2 regions of the Foliimonas ilicis genome follow, and region 1 is predicted to be linked to the other one. Evidence: predicted binding sites of a transcription regulator. Region 1 holds the regulator's gene; the other holds the start of a gene.
The links. The regulator HrcA, encoded in region 1, represses chaperone genes, less so after heat shock. The targets are predictions, from matches to a motif close to GTTAGCACTCNCNNNNNGNGAGTGCTAAC.
Positions count from the first base shown of each region.

Region 1 (7,764 bases):
ATGAAGGTCTGGATCACGCAGCTCGTGCTGAATTTTCTATGGTCGCCGGTGTTTTTCGGTGCGCAGCAGATCGGCCCGGCGCTGGTGATTATTGGCGCATTGCTGATCGCAATCGTGGTTTTCATCATGCTCCGCCGCAAGCGCGACCCGGTCGCCGCATGGCTTTTTGCACCCTATCTGCTCTGGGCGGCCTTCGCGGCGGTGCTCAATCTCTCGATCTTTGTGCTGAATTAAATCTATCGGGCGAGATCGGCAACCACGGCATCGAGAACGATCATGCCCGTCGGTGTTGCGCGCAGCCTTGAATTGCCGATCGGCTCGATTAACCCTTCGCCTTGCAGTATGGACATGCGCGCGGACGACAGGCCCTTTCCGGCAAGCGCTTCATAGCGTGCAAGGTCGATGCCCTCGACCAGCCGCAGCCCCATCAGCAAAAGTTCGTCGGCTTCTTCCGAACGTGTGAGCAGTTCTCCGCCGGTGATGCCGTGGCCTTTTTGCTCGACCAGTTCGAGCCATTTTTCAGGGATTTTTTCGGCAATCGTCACCACGCGTTTGCCATTCTCGACAAAGCGGCCATGCGCTCCCGGTCCGACACCGACATATTCGCCGTAGCGCCAATAGACCAGATTGTGCCGGCTCTCCGCGCCGGGGCGGGCGTGGTTTGAAATCTCATAGGCTGGCAGACCGCGCCGGGCGGTCACTTCCTGGGTCACGCGATAAAGCTCGGCGGCCTCGTCGCCATCGGGAATTTCGAATTTGCCTGCCGAATAAAGCGTGTGGAAGCGCGTGCCTTCCTCGATGGTCAATTGATAGAGCGAGAGGTGATCGGCGGCGTAGCCGATTGCCTCTTCAAGCTCGGCTTCCCATGCCTCAACCGTCTGTCCGGGCCGTGCATAGATCAGGTCGAAGGAAAGGCGGGGGAAGATTTCGCGCGCAAGTCCGATGGCGTGCAGCGCTTCTGGCACATTGTGCAGGCGGCCGAGAAAACGCAAATCCTTCTCGTTCAGCGCCTGAACGCCGAGCGACACGCGGTTGACGCCAGCATGGCGATAACCGCGGAAACGATCTGCCTCGACAGATGAAGGGTTCGCCTCCAGCGTGATTTCGGCACCATCAGCAATCGTCCAGTTTTTCGCGACAGCATCGAGTACGGCGCCGACTGTTTCGGGCTTCATCAGCGATGGTGTGCCGCCGCCGAGAAATATGCTCGTTACCTGTCGCGGCCCGGTGCGTGCGCGCATCGTTTCCAACTCGGCCACGAAGGCGAGTGTAAAGCGCTCCTGATCGACCGGCTGGTGACGGACATGGGAATTGAAGTCGCAGTAAGGGCATTTGGCGGCACAGAACGGCCAGTGGATGTAGACGCCGAAGCCCGGTTCGCGGTCGATCATGGGTTTCCGAGACGCGATACGGCGAATTTCTGGAAGGCGCGGGCGCGGTGCGAAAGCGCCTCGGCCTGGCCGGGTTTCCAGCCATGCTTTTCTTCGGCAGGCATTTCGCCGAAGGTCTTCTCGTAACCGTCCGGCTGGAACACCGGATCGTAGCCGAAGCCCTTTTCGCCGCGCGGCGGCCAGACAAGCGTGCCTTCAACCTCGCCGCGGAAATATTCGGCGTGACCGTCCGGCCAGGCGAGACAGATGACCGCCACGAAGCGGCCCTTGCGCTGCTCCGGCGTTACCGCGCCGACTTCATGCAAGGCGACTTCGGTGCGCTGCATGGCCATGCCGAAATCGCGCGTGCCTTCCTCCGTTTCAGCCCAATTGGCGGTGTAGACGCCGGGCGCGCCTTGCAGCGAGTCCACGCAAAGACCGGAATCGTCGGAAAGCGCTGGCAATCCCGTCGCTTTTGCTGCGGCCAAGGCTTTTATGTAGGCATTTTCCTCGAAAGTCGTGCCGGTTTCGTCAGGTTCGGGAAGACCGAACTCCTTCGCAGATTTCGCGTCGAAGCCGAAAGGCCCCAGCAAATCCGCGAACTCGCGCAGCTTGCCGTCATTGTGGCTGGCGACGACGATTTTCTTTTCATCAAGTGCGTGCATCACAGACCCCAAATGCGTGGTTCGGCAAATTCGATGGAATTGCCCGAAGGATCACGAAAATAGATCGAACGGCCACCTTGCGGCCATTCGAACGACGATTCGATTTCTATGCCCTTTGCCGAAAGATGCGCCTTCCAGCGGTCGATTTCGTCGCCGGAAGCCGCAAAACAGAGATGCCCCTCGCCGACAGTTCCGTGCGGAGGCACTGGAAGTTTTGCGTCTGCCGCTGGCGGCACTTTCGTCGCCTCGGCATTGAAGAGCAAAAGCACGCTGGAGCCGCACTTGAAGAAAACATGCCTGCCATCGACCTTGCCGAGCAGCTTGAGCCCGAGCACATCCGCATAGAAGCCTTCTGCGGCGTCGAGATCGCTGACATACAGCGCGGACTCAAGAATTGCGGTCGGTTGCATGGTCTGCAAGGCTCCATTGGCTACATCGGGCAGATGGCGACCGCATCGCCGATCTGCAACCCGATGCACGTCTCGTGGTTAGGCCACCGCCATCTGCTGCAGGCCGACAAGGCGCGAAATGCCCTGCTTGGCCAGCGCCATCAAAGATGCGAACTCCTCCTCGGAGAAGGGAACGCCTTCTGCCGTACCCTGGATTTCGACGATGCCGCCCTTGCCGGTCATGACGAAATTGGCGTCTGTGCCAGCGGACGAATCTTCGAGATAATCGAGATCGAGCACCGGCTTGCCGTCGTGAATGCCGCAGGAAATGGCCGCTACATGGTCCTTCAACACCTTCGAGACGCTGACCATCTGGCGCGCTTCCATCCAGCGCAGGCATTCATGCAGCGCCACCCAGCCGCCGGTGATTGCGGCGGTGCGCGTTCCGCCATCGGCCTGCAGCACGTCGCAATCGACGGTGATCTGCACTTCGCCGAGCGCCTGCATATCGACCACGGCGCGCAGGCTGCGGCCGATCAGGCGCTGGATTTCCAGCGTGCGTCCGCCCTGCTTTCCGGCGGATGCCTCGCGGCGCATACGATCGCCGGTCGAGCGCGGCAGCATGCCGTATTCCGCTGTGACCCAGCCCTTGCCAGTGTTGCGCATCCAGCCGGGGACTTTTTCCTCAAGGCTGGCGGTGCACAGCACATGCGTATCGCCGAATTTGACGAGGCAAGAGCCCTCCGCGTGTTTGGAAACACCGCGTTCGAAGGAAACTGCGCGCATTTCGTCGAATTGGCGTTTGGATGGCCGCATTTTTCACCGCTTTCTCAAGAATTTTCGGATTCGTCGGCGGTTCTTAGACCTATGCTCCCGCCCGCGCAAAGAAAAACCTGTTATTGAGCTGAAAACCTCCATCGCTTACGCGTGTGGTTGTGTTCCGCAATGCTGCATCTATATTCCATTCAAAGGTTGTGCACGCCGATGACGAAGCCCTTTATGGACCCCACACTGCAATCGCTGGACACGCGTTCCCGCGAGATTTTCCGTCGCATCATCGATTCCTATCTCAGGGACGGTGAGCCGGTCGGTTCGCGCAGCCTGTCCAGACTTATGCCGTCGTCTCTTTCGCCGGCGACCGTGCGCAATGTGATGAGCGATCTGGAGCATCTGGGCCTCATCTATGCGCCGCATATTTCCGCCGGGCGGCTGCCGACGCAAAAGGGCCTGCGCTTTTTCGTCGATGCCTTCATGGAGCTGGGCGATCTTTCGGACGACGAGCGCCGCAGCATCGAGGCGCAGGTGCGCGCTTCGGGCAGTGCGGCAAGCCTTGAACATATGCTGACCGAGGCCAGTCAAATCCTGTCCGGCATGTCGCGCGGCGCGGGGCTGGTGCTGGCTGCGAAGAGCGAAGTTTCGCTGAAGCATATAGAGTTCATCCAGCTTGAGCCGTCTCGCGCGCTTGCAGTGCTCGTTTCGCAAAATGGCGATGTCGAAAACCGTGTTCTCGACCTGCCCCTCGGCATTACCGCCTCGCAGCTTCACGAAGCCTCGAATTTTCTGAACGCGCATGTACGCGGGCGCACGCTTACCGAAGCGAAAAGCGAAATCGAACGGCTGAAGGAAGAGACGAAGGCCGCGCTCGATACGATTTCGCAGGAGCTTGTCGAAAAGGGTCTGGCCGTTTGGGCCGGGGCGGAAAGCGGCGCGCCCGCGCGCCTTATCGTCAGAGGCCGTGCAAATCTTCTGGAAAACGTGACCGCGCAGGAGGAAATCGACCTCTTGCGGCACCTGTTCGACGATATGGAGACGCAGGACGGTTTGATCCAGCTTCTTGACCTTGCCGAGGAAGGGTCAGGCGTCCGCATCTTCATCGGCTCGGAAAACAAGCTCTTTTCGCTTTCCGGCTCGTCGCTCGTCGTGGCACCCTATCGCGATAAGGACGCCCGCGTTATCGGCGCATTGGGCGTTATTGGGCCAACGAGATTAAATTACGCGCGGATTGTGCCGATGGTGGACTATACGGCGCAGATTGTTTCGCGCATGTTGCGCTAAAGTGGCTGGCGGTTATTAAGGGCGAAAATTAACACTATATTCATTTTTTAGCCCACGCTGCCGCGCACTTTGATACATAGGTCATCAGGCAACGAAATGCGATAATTGATGCGCAACTGGCTTGTACCGCACAATGAAACCGAGCGCCTTCAGGCGATCCGGAATCTGCTGCCTTCCGAAATTTCGAGCACTTCCGAACTGGCGGCACTCTGCCAGCTTGTGCGGAGCCTCTTTTCATGCGCAACCGCTGCCGTCTCAATCGTCGATGAGGATTGGCAGCGCGTTGCGGCGACCGACGGAATTCCGTTGCGCACAAGTTCCCGCGATCAGGCATTGGCCAATCAGATCGTTTTCACCAATGCGCGTTTCACCGTCTCGGATCTCAAGGCGCGCACGGAATTCGCTTCGCTTCCCGATGTCGTGGACGGTCCGGAGTTCCGTTTCTACGCCGGTGTTCCGATCGAACTGGACAAGGGTCTGGTTGTCGGGGCACTTTGCATTCTCGATGTCGAGCCGCGCCGTCTCGAGGAAGAACATTTCGCGCAACTCGATAAATTCGCCATCATCGCATCGGGTCTTTTGAAGCTCCAGCGCGCCAATGTTTTGCTGCGGCAGGAAGAATCCATGCTGCGGCTGGCTGCCATGACCGACCCGCTCACCGGCCTCTACAATCGTGCGGCCCTTGCTGAAATCATCGATTTGGCGGTTGAGAGTTCGCTTGCACGCGGCGAAGCGGTCGGCGCGCTCTATCTGGATATGGATCGCTTCAAGGACATCAACGACAAATATGGCCATGCGGTCGGTGACACGGTTTTGAAACAGGCCGCCGGGCGCATCAAGGCGGCCATCCGCAGCAGCGACTACGCCGTGCGTATCGGCGGCGACGAGTTCGCGGTTTTCTTCTCGACACCAGCCGATACGGGGGTGCTTGAAGCCGTCGCGAACCGCATGATCGATGCCTTCCAAGAACCCTTCAAGGTCGAGGGTCAAAGGATTTCGACCTCCGCCAGTATTGGCCTGGCAATCGTTCCCAACGACGAGAACCCCTCAATGACGATTGAGGATCAGGTGGAAGTCGCTCTCCAGGCAGCGAAGCACCGTGGTCGCAACCGCGTGGCGCTGTTCGAAAAAGCGATGCTGGCTGGAAAATCTCCTGCCTGAATCGTCTCCTCGCGCGCAGTTGACCTGACAAAGCAGCTCCGCTCCGCTATCATTATCTCTTACAGCAGGTCGCGAATTGCATTCGCGGTGGCCCCGTCTTCGCGAATGCGACGACCTCATCTTTCAGAGGAGGAATGACGATGGCCGGTTTTCATGTTGTGGCAAACGCCGAAGGCGTGTTGATAGACCCCGAAGTGCGAAAGATCGGCGTTTCGGACGTGTTCGATGCGTTGCGGCGAGGCATAGACGATTTCAAAGCAAAGCCGTCCCACATCCTGTTTCTGGGCATCATCTATCCAATCGTCGGCGTGTTCCTCGCTTCATGGACGTCCGGCGCGAATGCGTTTCCGCTGCTCTTTCCCTTGATGTCGGGCTTTGCATTGCTCGGCCCGGTGGCGGCCCTCGGCCTTTATGAAATAAGCCGCAGACGCGAGGCCGGACTGGACACCTCCTGGAAGCGCGCGCTGGAAGTGCGCCATTCGCCAGCGCTTCCATCGATAATTGCCGTCGGCGTTTTCCTGTTTGCGGTGTTCATAACCTGGCTCCTCGTTGCCCAGTCGCTTTACGACCGGTTGTTTCCTTCTGTCATGCACGCATCCTTGGCTGATTTCATAAGGGAGGTTCTGACGACGAGCCATGGCTGGATGCTGGTCATATTCGGCAACGCCATCGGCTTGCTGTTCGCCTTCATCGTGCTGACGACAACCGTCATCGCCTTTCCGCTTCTGGTCGACCGCGATGTCGGCGCGCTCAGCGCAATGCGGACATCCGCGCGCGCTGTTCTGGCCAATCCGGTGCCGATGCTTGCCTGGGGGCTGATCGTGGCAGTGGCACTGGCTATAGGCTCTATACCGTTGTTCGCCGGGCTGGCGGTCGTCATGCCGATCCTCGGCCATGCCACATGGCATCTCTACAGAAAGGTCGTGGAGCCGCCTGCATCCGCGCGCCGGTAGCAATTTCATCGGGCGGCGGTGCCATAATCGTCGCCCCTCATTGATCTATTTCCAAGGCACAGGATTTATGCGAGACGTCGCGCAATTCCAGCCTTGAAAGTACGATCATGACGTTCGCCGGTTTCCTTGCCTATTGCGCTGCTCTCGCGGTGGCCGCCGCCATACCCGGACCGGGCGTCACCGCCCTTGTCGCGCGCGCACTGGGTTCGGGATTTCGCTCTTCACTGGCAATGTCGCTCGGGCTGATCTTCGGCGACCTGACCTATCTGACGGCGGTCGTGCTTGGACTGGCCTTGGTTGCACAGACTTTCGGCATGGTCTTCCTCGTCATCAAATGGCTGGGCGTCGCCTATTTGGGCTATCTCGCCTGGAAGCTCTGGACGAGTGGCATAACTGCCGAATCCATCGCTGCGCAGAAGGGCAGGAAGGGTTTCGCCGCAAGCTTCTTCTCCGGCTATCTGCTGACGCTCGGCAATCCGAAAACGATGATCTTTTATCTGGCGCTGACGCCGACGCTGGTCGATCTGCGCACGATCACGATTGGCGACTATGGAATTCTTGCCGCGCTGACGGCGATTGTTCTGTTGATCGTGCTTGTGCCTTATCTGGCGCTGGCTGCAAAAGCGCGCTGGTTTCTTCATTCGCCGCGTGCGCTTGGCGCGCTCAACAAGACGGCAGCCGTTTTCATGGCGGGTGCTGCGGCGGCAATTGCTGCCCGCCAATAGGGCTCGAAGCGGAATAATTCTCCAAAATATCCAAAAATGAGAATCTGATTTCTCAAATCGCAGAAACGCGGAAGTTCATCCACTCGGTTTTCCCGAAAAAGAATCCTACTTTAGGCAAACTTTGCGCCGGGTCGTCCGGCGATCCCTTTCGGGTTTTGGAAACGCCGCCGCATTCGGGCGAGAGATTGGAGAAAACAATGAGCAACTCTTTACCGGCCCACACGCCCGGTCGCGGACGCATCTTCGATTCCATCACCGATACGATCGGCGATACGCCGCTGGTTCGGCTGGACAAATTCGCCAAGGAAAAGGGCGTCGTCGCCAATCTTCTGGCCAAGCTCGAATTCTTCAATCCGATTGCCAGCGTCAAGGACCGCATCGGCGTTGCGATGATCGAGGCGCTGGAAGTGTCTGGCAAGATCACAGCCGGAAAGACGACGCTGATC
Region 1 covers NZ_JBDUUH010000009.1:157,674-165,437, forward strand. The annotation lists gene ABFT80_RS19130 (TspO/MBR family protein) at 1-234, shown strand, start outside; gene hemW (radical SAM family heme chaperone HemW) at 237-1,391, opposite strand; gene rdgB (RdgB/HAM1 family non-canonical purine NTP pyrophosphatase) at 1,388-2,035, opposite strand; gene ABFT80_RS19145 (VOC family protein) at 2,035-2,445, opposite strand; gene rph (ribonuclease PH) at 2,524-3,240, opposite strand; gene hrcA (heat-inducible transcriptional repressor HrcA) at 3,409-4,479, shown strand; gene ABFT80_RS19160 (sensor domain-containing diguanylate cyclase) at 4,588-5,640, shown strand; gene ABFT80_RS19165 (DUF2189 domain-containing protein) at 5,781-6,593, shown strand; gene ABFT80_RS19170 (LysE family translocator) at 6,701-7,318, shown strand; gene cysK (cysteine synthase A) at 7,516-7,764, shown strand, end outside.

Region 2 (7,764 bases), on a different contig from region 1:
CCACCGCGCGCCATATCCAGTCCGGCGCAGCCGATGCGGATGCCAAGCGCTACGCCAAGGATTTCTTCGAGGCGAACCTCAACCATATCGACCCCGCCAAGACGACACTCAATGTTATCCTGCCTGACGAAAGCGGCGGCAGCACGCTGAAGCTGACGGCCGATCTCGAATACGATCCCTATTTTCTTCCGGCATTCACGACGCTCATCGGAAAGGACACGCCGGAACTCGGCTTTTCCGCATCCAGCGAAATCCGCCTGAAGAACACGATCGAGGTCGCGCTCGTTCTCGATAATTCCGGCTCGATGGATTTTTACAGCAGCGGCGGAAAGAAGCGCATGGATCTGCTCAAGGCGGCATCCAAACAGCTAGTCGATACGATTGCTGCGCAAGCCGCGCAGTTGAAACAGATAGAAAAGCCGGTGCAGTTCGCACTCGTGCCGTTCGCCGCATCCGTTAATGTCGGCCCCACCAACGCTACGGCATCATGGATGGACACAGGCGGTCTTTCGCCCATCCATTATGAAAACTTCGACCACACGATTACCGTTGCTACCAACAAGGGTTTCAGGAAGACGAATGGTGTCGTTTATAAAAACGGCACGGGTTGGGGTGCCGAAAACGGCCAGATAGTCACGCGCTTTACCCTGTTTGATGAGATGAAGCGGACGACATGTACAGGATCTGGCAACAACAGGGTGTGTGTACCCAAAGCCTTCGTAAGCTGGGACGGCTGTGTTGAAGCGCGACCCTATCCGCACAACATTCAGGACACTTTGCCGTCAACAAGCGATCCGGCATCTCTTGTCGTGCCTATGTTCGCGCCGGATGAGACGGGAAACAGATGGACCACTCAGAAAGATAGCCGCGGCAGGGACGTGGTATTCACCTATAGTTCGCCAAACAGTTGGTGGGACGACAACACCACAAGCGAAGCCTCGCATCGATTGAGACAGGCGAGCCTCGCAAAGTACTTTTTTACTGCACCGGAAAATTTCAGCGTAGGTGACGGCCCTAACTATAGCTGCACGACCAAGCCGATAACACCTCTGACAGATGTTTCCACGCCTGACGGTGTCAACTCGATCAAGTTAGCAATCGACAGCATGGCGCCCCTTGGCGCAACCAATGTTCCGGAAGGTCTTGCCTGGGGTTGGCGTGTTTTGTCGAGCCAGGAACCGTTTACCGGCGGAAGGCCCGAAACCGAAAAAGGCAACGACAAGATCATCATCGTTCTGACGGACGGCGAAAACACTTACTATACGCCGGGCGGCTATGATTATCCTGGCAACAAATCCACCTACTCGTCCTATGGCTACACAGGGGTCAACTACAGCGATACCAACACGACGCGGCTGTTCATGAATACAAGCAGCGCCGTCAGTAAAACGGGCTACAACGGCTCCAACTATACCAGGGCGCTTAACGAGCATTTCGCCCGCAAGACAGGCGGCAAGAATGCCGATGGTTCGGATATCTATTCCGGGCTTTGCGCCAACGCCAAGGAAGCCAAGATCATCATCATGACGGTCGCACTGGATTTGAATAAGTCAAAACCGGTGGAAAACGCGCAGATCGAAGCGCTGACCGAGTGCTCTTCATTCTCGCGCTTCTCACGAGATGCAAACGGCAAGCCGAAAAAACTGTTCTGGAACACGACCGGCAGCGATCTCGGCGATACGTTCAAGTCGATATCCGACGAGCTATCCAATCTGCGCATCGTGGGGTGAAGGACGCACCACCAACGTCAATCCATATGCGCGGCAGGTGCCCCTGCCAACGCAGCCGCTTTCGGCTTCCTTAGAAGAAACACGAGCGGGATGGCGCAGAGGGTGACGATCATCATCAGCTTGAAGTCGTCGATATAGGAAATCATCAGCGCCTGCTGGTTCACGAGATTGTCCATCTGCGAGAGAGCCGTCACGTCGCCGCCCGCGGCCAGCGGTGAAGCCGACCACAGATTCGGGTTGAACGGGTTGATGCTTTGCGAAAGCTCGGCGTGATTGATCTGCACGTTGCGCGTCAGCATGACAGTGACGACCGAAATGCCGATCGACGATCCGAGGTTACGCACGAGGCTGAACAGGCTCGCCGCATCCGTGCGGAACTTTGCATCAAGCGTGGCGAAGGCAACGGTCGACAGCGGCACGAAGACCAGTCCGAGGCCCAGCCCCTGAATAACGCCGGTGGAGACGATCAGGTAACTGTCCATCTGCGGCGTGAAGTCGGTCATGTAATAGAGCGACAGTGCCGTCAGCGACAGTCCGGCCACCACCAGAATGCGGGAATCGACGATGCGCACCAGCCGTCCGACGATGAGCATCGAGATCATCGTGCCGACGCCGCGCGGTGCCATGACCAGACCGGTCGTGATCGTCGGATAGCCGAAGATGCGCGACAGCATGGGCGGCAGGAGCGCAAGGCTTGCCAGAAGGATGATGCCGACGACGAAGATGAAGACCAGACCGGTCACGAAGTTGCGGTCGGCAAAGATCTTCGGATCGATGAAGGAGTTTTCGGCCGTCAGCGTGTGAATGGCGAAGATCCAGAAGCCGGTCAGGGCAAGGCCAAGCTCGATCCAGATTTCGACTGCCGAGAACCAATCCACCTCGCCGCCGCGATCGAGCATGAGCTGCAACGCGCCGACGCCCAGCGAAAGCATGGCAAAGCCGAAGAAATCGAAGCCGCGCAGGCGTTTTGCCACTGCGGGCAGATAGGCCGCGCAGCCGAGGAAGGCGAAAATGCCGACCGGCAGATTGATGAAGAACACCCAGCGCCAGTTGAAGCTTTCCGTCAGCCAGCCGCCGAGCGTCGGGCCGATGATCGGGCCGACCATGATGCCTGCACCCCAGATCGCCATGGCAGAGCCGTGGTTTTCCTTCGGGTTGATGTCGAGCAGGAAGGTCTGCGACAGCGGCACGATGGCCGCGCCGAAAACGCCCTGAAGCACGCGGAAGGCAACCATGCTCTCCAGGCTCCAGGCCATACCGCAGGCCATGGAGGTGATGACGAAGCCGACAATGGAGGTGAGGAACAGTTCCTTGCGGCCGAAGCGGTCCGACAGCCAGCCAGTGACGGGCGTCATGATGGCGGCGGCCACGATATAGGATGTCAGCACCCAGTTGATCGTATCGGCGGATGCGCCGAGATCGCCCGTCATCGTCGGCAATGCGACATTCGCGATGGTGGTGTCGAGCACCTGCATGATCGTCGCAAGCATGATCGATACCGTGATCAGCCCGCGATGCGGCACATCGGCGTGGGAAGACGCTGCGTTGCTCATGATCTTAAACTTCGGTTGCTTTCGAGTTGAAGCGCTTCAGCTACTGAATCGTTGAATCGCTCCAACTATTTGTTTTTACGCAATTCCGTACGGAAAACCGCTTCACACTTTTCCTGGAATTGCTTCAGGCGAGATGCCCGTTACTGCGCGGCGTGCGCAGTTCCGAACAATCCCGCGAAGCCCCGGCTGTTGCCCGTATCCACCGATACGGAAGCGCTCATGCCGGTCCTCAGCGCCATTTTGTATTCGCTGTCGTCGATCTTCAGCCGAACGGGAATGCGCTGCGTGACCTTCACCCAGTTGCCCGTCGCGTTCTGCGCAGGCAGCAGCGAGAATTCAGCGCCCGTTCCCGCACCGATGGCCTGCACCGTCGCGTGGAAGGTGCGGTCGGGATAGGTGTCGAGCGTCACTTCAGCCACCTGGCCCGGCTGCATATGGGTAAGCTGCGTTTCCTTGAAATTCGCCTCGACCCATGTGTCATTGGTCTCGACCAGGCTGAACACAGCCGTACCCGCACCGACGAACTGGCCGATCTTGAACGAGGATGCCTGCGAAACGACGCCATCGGCGGGCGCGCGAACTTCCGTCTGCGCCAGATCGTAGGCAGCCTTGTCACGGGCGGCGAGCGCCGACAGAACGGACGGATGCTGATCGGTCGCAATATCAGGGTTTCCGCCGAGCGCGGCCTGTGCGCTGACGATGCCCTGCTGCGCCACCAATTGCTGCTCTTTCGCCTTGGCGAGATCGCGGCGCGCTTCGTCCAGCGAGGATTTCGTGCTGATGCCCTTGGATGCCAGATCGCTGTTGCGGTCGAACTGCGACTGCAGATAACCGACATCGCCTTCCGCCACGCGCTCCTGGGCGACGGCCTGCCCGTAGGCGGCGCGAAGCTGTTCGACATTCAGGCGTGCGCCGGCAAGGGCTGCATCGGCCTGCGAAAGCGCGATGCGATAAGGTGCGGGATCGACTTCGAAAAGAACGTCGCCCGCCTTCACCAACTGGTTGTCCGCCACATTGACCGCAACGATACGACCCGCAGCGTCGGCCGCGATCGAAACGCGCGCCTGCCGCAGATTTGCGTTCTCGGTCTCCTGATAGCGACCGCCGGTGATCCAGATGTACCCGCCGCCAACGACGAGCGCGAGCGGCAGCGCGACCATAAGCGCGAAGCGAAGGCCCTTGCGCTTACGCTTCGGCGCGGGTGCTGCCTGCAAAACGGTGTCAGCGGGTTTCGTAACTTCAGGCGCTGCCGGAGTTGCCTCCAGCTCGACTTCTGAATCCTTCTTTATTTTCGACACAGCGTTCATGCTGATGCCCCTTCTGCAATTTTCTTTTTCTGCTCGGAAAGGACGCTGTCCCCATCCGAAAGGTTGTTCACGACCGTATCGAGCCCGAAAATCAGGGCGCGGCGGTCTTCGGTCGAAAGCCCGGCAAGCGCCTCATCGAACACTTCGCCAGCAACACTTTTCACGGCAAGAAAGGCGTCCCTGCCCTTTTCGGTCGGAAACACCATGCGCACACGACGATCCGTCGCGTGCAGCTTGCGCTCAACCCATCCGCCCTCTTCCATCCGGTCGAGCAGACGCGAAACGCTGATCGGCTCGATTTCGAGAAGTTCGGCAAGCCGTGCCTGCGTCGCACTCGTTTCCTTCACGAGCCTTACAAGCAGCCGCCATTGCGCGGAGGAAAGCCCGAATTCGCTGCCCTTCACCTCGAAGCGCTTGCGCATAAGGCGCGCCGCGTCGTGGATGAGAAAGCCCAATCTATCTATGCCGTTTGAAACCATGAGCAGCATCTATTATAAGCATGCTTACTATTCAAGAGGAGATTCACCATCCATCGCGCTTTTGTGATGCAGTGCACAATAAAATCGGACAGGTGTTCAAACGTCTGTCATGAAGAAGCGCGAGATTGGACCGATGCGCCCTGAATGCAGGGACGAAGCGAAATGTTTACCCTGCCCGGTTCGGGCCAAAGAAATTCGCTCTAAATCGCCCGCCGCCATAATGACGGCTCCTTGACTCGGCAGAGACGAGCGCCTAACTGAATGGCGCGTTAGCACTCATAAAGGTCGAGTGCTAATGTTGTCCGGTCCGCCGGACGGAGGAATTCCTTTCTCACCATTCGCACCGAGGAAATAACAAATGGCAAAGTCGAAGTTCCGCCCGCTTCATGACCGCGTGGTCGTACGCCGGGTCGAATCCGAATCGAAGACCGCTGGTGGCATCATCATCCCCGATTCCGCTAAGGAAAAGCCGCAGGAAGGCGAAATCGTCGCTGTCGGCTCCGGCGCGCGTGACGAAGCTGGCAAGCTGGTTCCGCTGGACGTCAAGGCTGGCGACCGCGTGCTGTTCGGCAAGTGGTCGGGCACCGAAGTCAAGCTCAATGGCGAAGACCTTCTGATCATGAAGGAATCCGACATCATGGGCGTAATCGGCTGAACCCAAGCCAATCGCACCATCAACAGAATTACGGGCCGATAGCCCAGGAGCTTAAAAATGGCTGCTAAAGAAGTAAAATTTTCCCGTGATGCCCGCGAGCGTATGCTCCGCGGCGTCAACATCCTCGCAGACGCTGTCAAGGTAACGCTCGGCCCGAAAGGCCGTAACGTCGTCATCGACAAGTCGTTCGGCGCACCGCGCATCACCAAGGACGGCGTCACCGTCGCCAAGGAAATCGAACTTGAAGACAAGTTCGAAAACATGGGCGCGCAGATGGTCCGCGAAGTTGCTTCGAAGACCAACGACAAGGCCGGCGACGGCACGACCACCGCGACCGTTCTGGCCCAGGCAATCGTTCAGGAAGGCCACAAGGCCGTCGCTGCCGGCATGAACCCGATGGACCTGAAGCGCGGCATCGATCTCGCCGTTGCAGAAGTTGTCGCGGAACTCGTCAAGAAGGCCAAGAAGATCAAGACTTCGGAAGAAGTCGCGCAGGTCGGCACCATCTCTGCCAATGGCGAGAAGGAAATCGGCGAGATGATCGCCAAGGCCATGCAGAAGGTCGGCAATGAAGGCGTCATCACGGTTGAAGAAGCCAAGACCGCCGAGACCGAACTCGAAGTCGTCGAAGGCATGCAGTTCGACCGCGGCTACCTGTCGCCTTACTTCGTAACCAACCCAGACAAGATGGTTGCAGAACTGGAAGACGCTTACATCCTTCTCCACGAGAAGAAGCTCTCCAACCTGCAGGCACTCCTTCCGGTTCTCGAAGCTGTCGTTCAGACCTCGAAGCCGCTCGTCATCATCTCGGAAGACGTCGAAGGCGAAGCTCTTGCTACGCTCGTCGTCAACAAGCTGCGTGGCGGCCTGAAAATCGCTGCCGTCAAGGCTCCGGGCTTCGGTGATCGCCGCAAGGCAATGCTCGAGGACATCGCGATCCTGACCGGCGGTCAGGTCATCTCCGAAGACCTCGGCATCAAGCTCGAGAATGTTGGTCTCAACATGCTCGGCCGCGCGAAGAAGGTGACGATCTCCAAGGAGAACACGATCATCGTCGACGGCGCCGGCAAGAAGGCCGAGATCCAGGGTCGCGTTACCCAGATCAAGCAGCAGATCGAGGAAACCACCTCCGATTACGACAAGGAAAAGCTGCAGGAACGTCTGGCGAAGCTCGCCGGCGGTGTTGCCGTGATCCGCGTTGGCGGTGCGACCGAAGTCGAAGTCAAGGAAAAGAAGGACCGCGTCGACGACGCCCTCAACGCAACCCGCGCGGCTGTTGAAGAAGGCATCGTTCCTGGCGGCGGCACTGCTCTCCTGCGCGCAACGCAGGCGATCAAGGCAACCGGCATCAACCAGGATCAGGCTGCTGGCATCAACATCGTTCGTCGCGCTCTGCAGGCTCCGGCCCGCCAGATCGCAACCAACGCCGGTGCAGAAGCTTCGATCGTTGTCGGCAAGATCCTTGAAAACAAGGGTGCTACCTTCGGTTACAACGCCGCGACCGACGAGTATGGCGATCTGATCGCTCTCGGCATCGTCGATCCGGTCAAGGTCGTTCGCACCGCGCTGCAGGATGCTGCATCGGTTGCCGGCCTGCTCGTAACCACCGAAGCCATGATCGCTGAAGCTCCGAAGAAGGATTCGGGCGGCGGCATGCCAGGCGGAATGCCCGGCGGCATGGGCGGCATGGGTGGCATGGACTTCTAATCAGTCCACTACCGGAAATACGGAAAAGGGCGCCTCACGGCGCCCTTTTTCTTTTTTTGAAAAAAATCAAAAAAAGTTGGAACCGATTTACCGGTCGCGCATTTCATATACGTCCATGCAATTCCAAAGGAGAAATCCAAAGGAAAAGCGGAAGACAAAAAACGCTTCCCCATCTCTTTTTGCGATGCGGGAAGCGTTTTTGTTTTTAAGCTATACGCAGACCGCGCAGGCCGATGCAGTTTCCCCAGGGATCGCGGACCTGGCACATATTGAGGCCGTTCTGGATTTCCAGCGGGCCGCGATAAAGCATAGCGCCGACGCTCAAAAAATGCT
Region 2 covers NZ_JBDUUH010000002.1:508,539-516,302, forward strand. The annotation lists gene ABFT80_RS07980 (TadE/TadG family type IV pilus assembly protein) at 1-1,730, shown strand, start outside; gene ABFT80_RS07985 (DHA2 family efflux MFS transporter permease subunit) at 1,748-3,283, opposite strand; gene ABFT80_RS07990 (HlyD family secretion protein) at 3,424-4,590, opposite strand; gene ABFT80_RS07995 (MarR family winged helix-turn-helix transcriptional regulator) at 4,587-5,069, opposite strand; gene groES (co-chaperone GroES) at 5,428-5,724, shown strand; gene groL (chaperonin GroEL) at 5,782-7,431, shown strand; gene ABFT80_RS08010 (VOC family protein) at 7,637-7,764, opposite strand, start outside.
Region 2: groES (co-chaperone GroES) is a predicted target of HrcA. The motif match lies at 5,338-5,366, and genes of this name have one in related genera.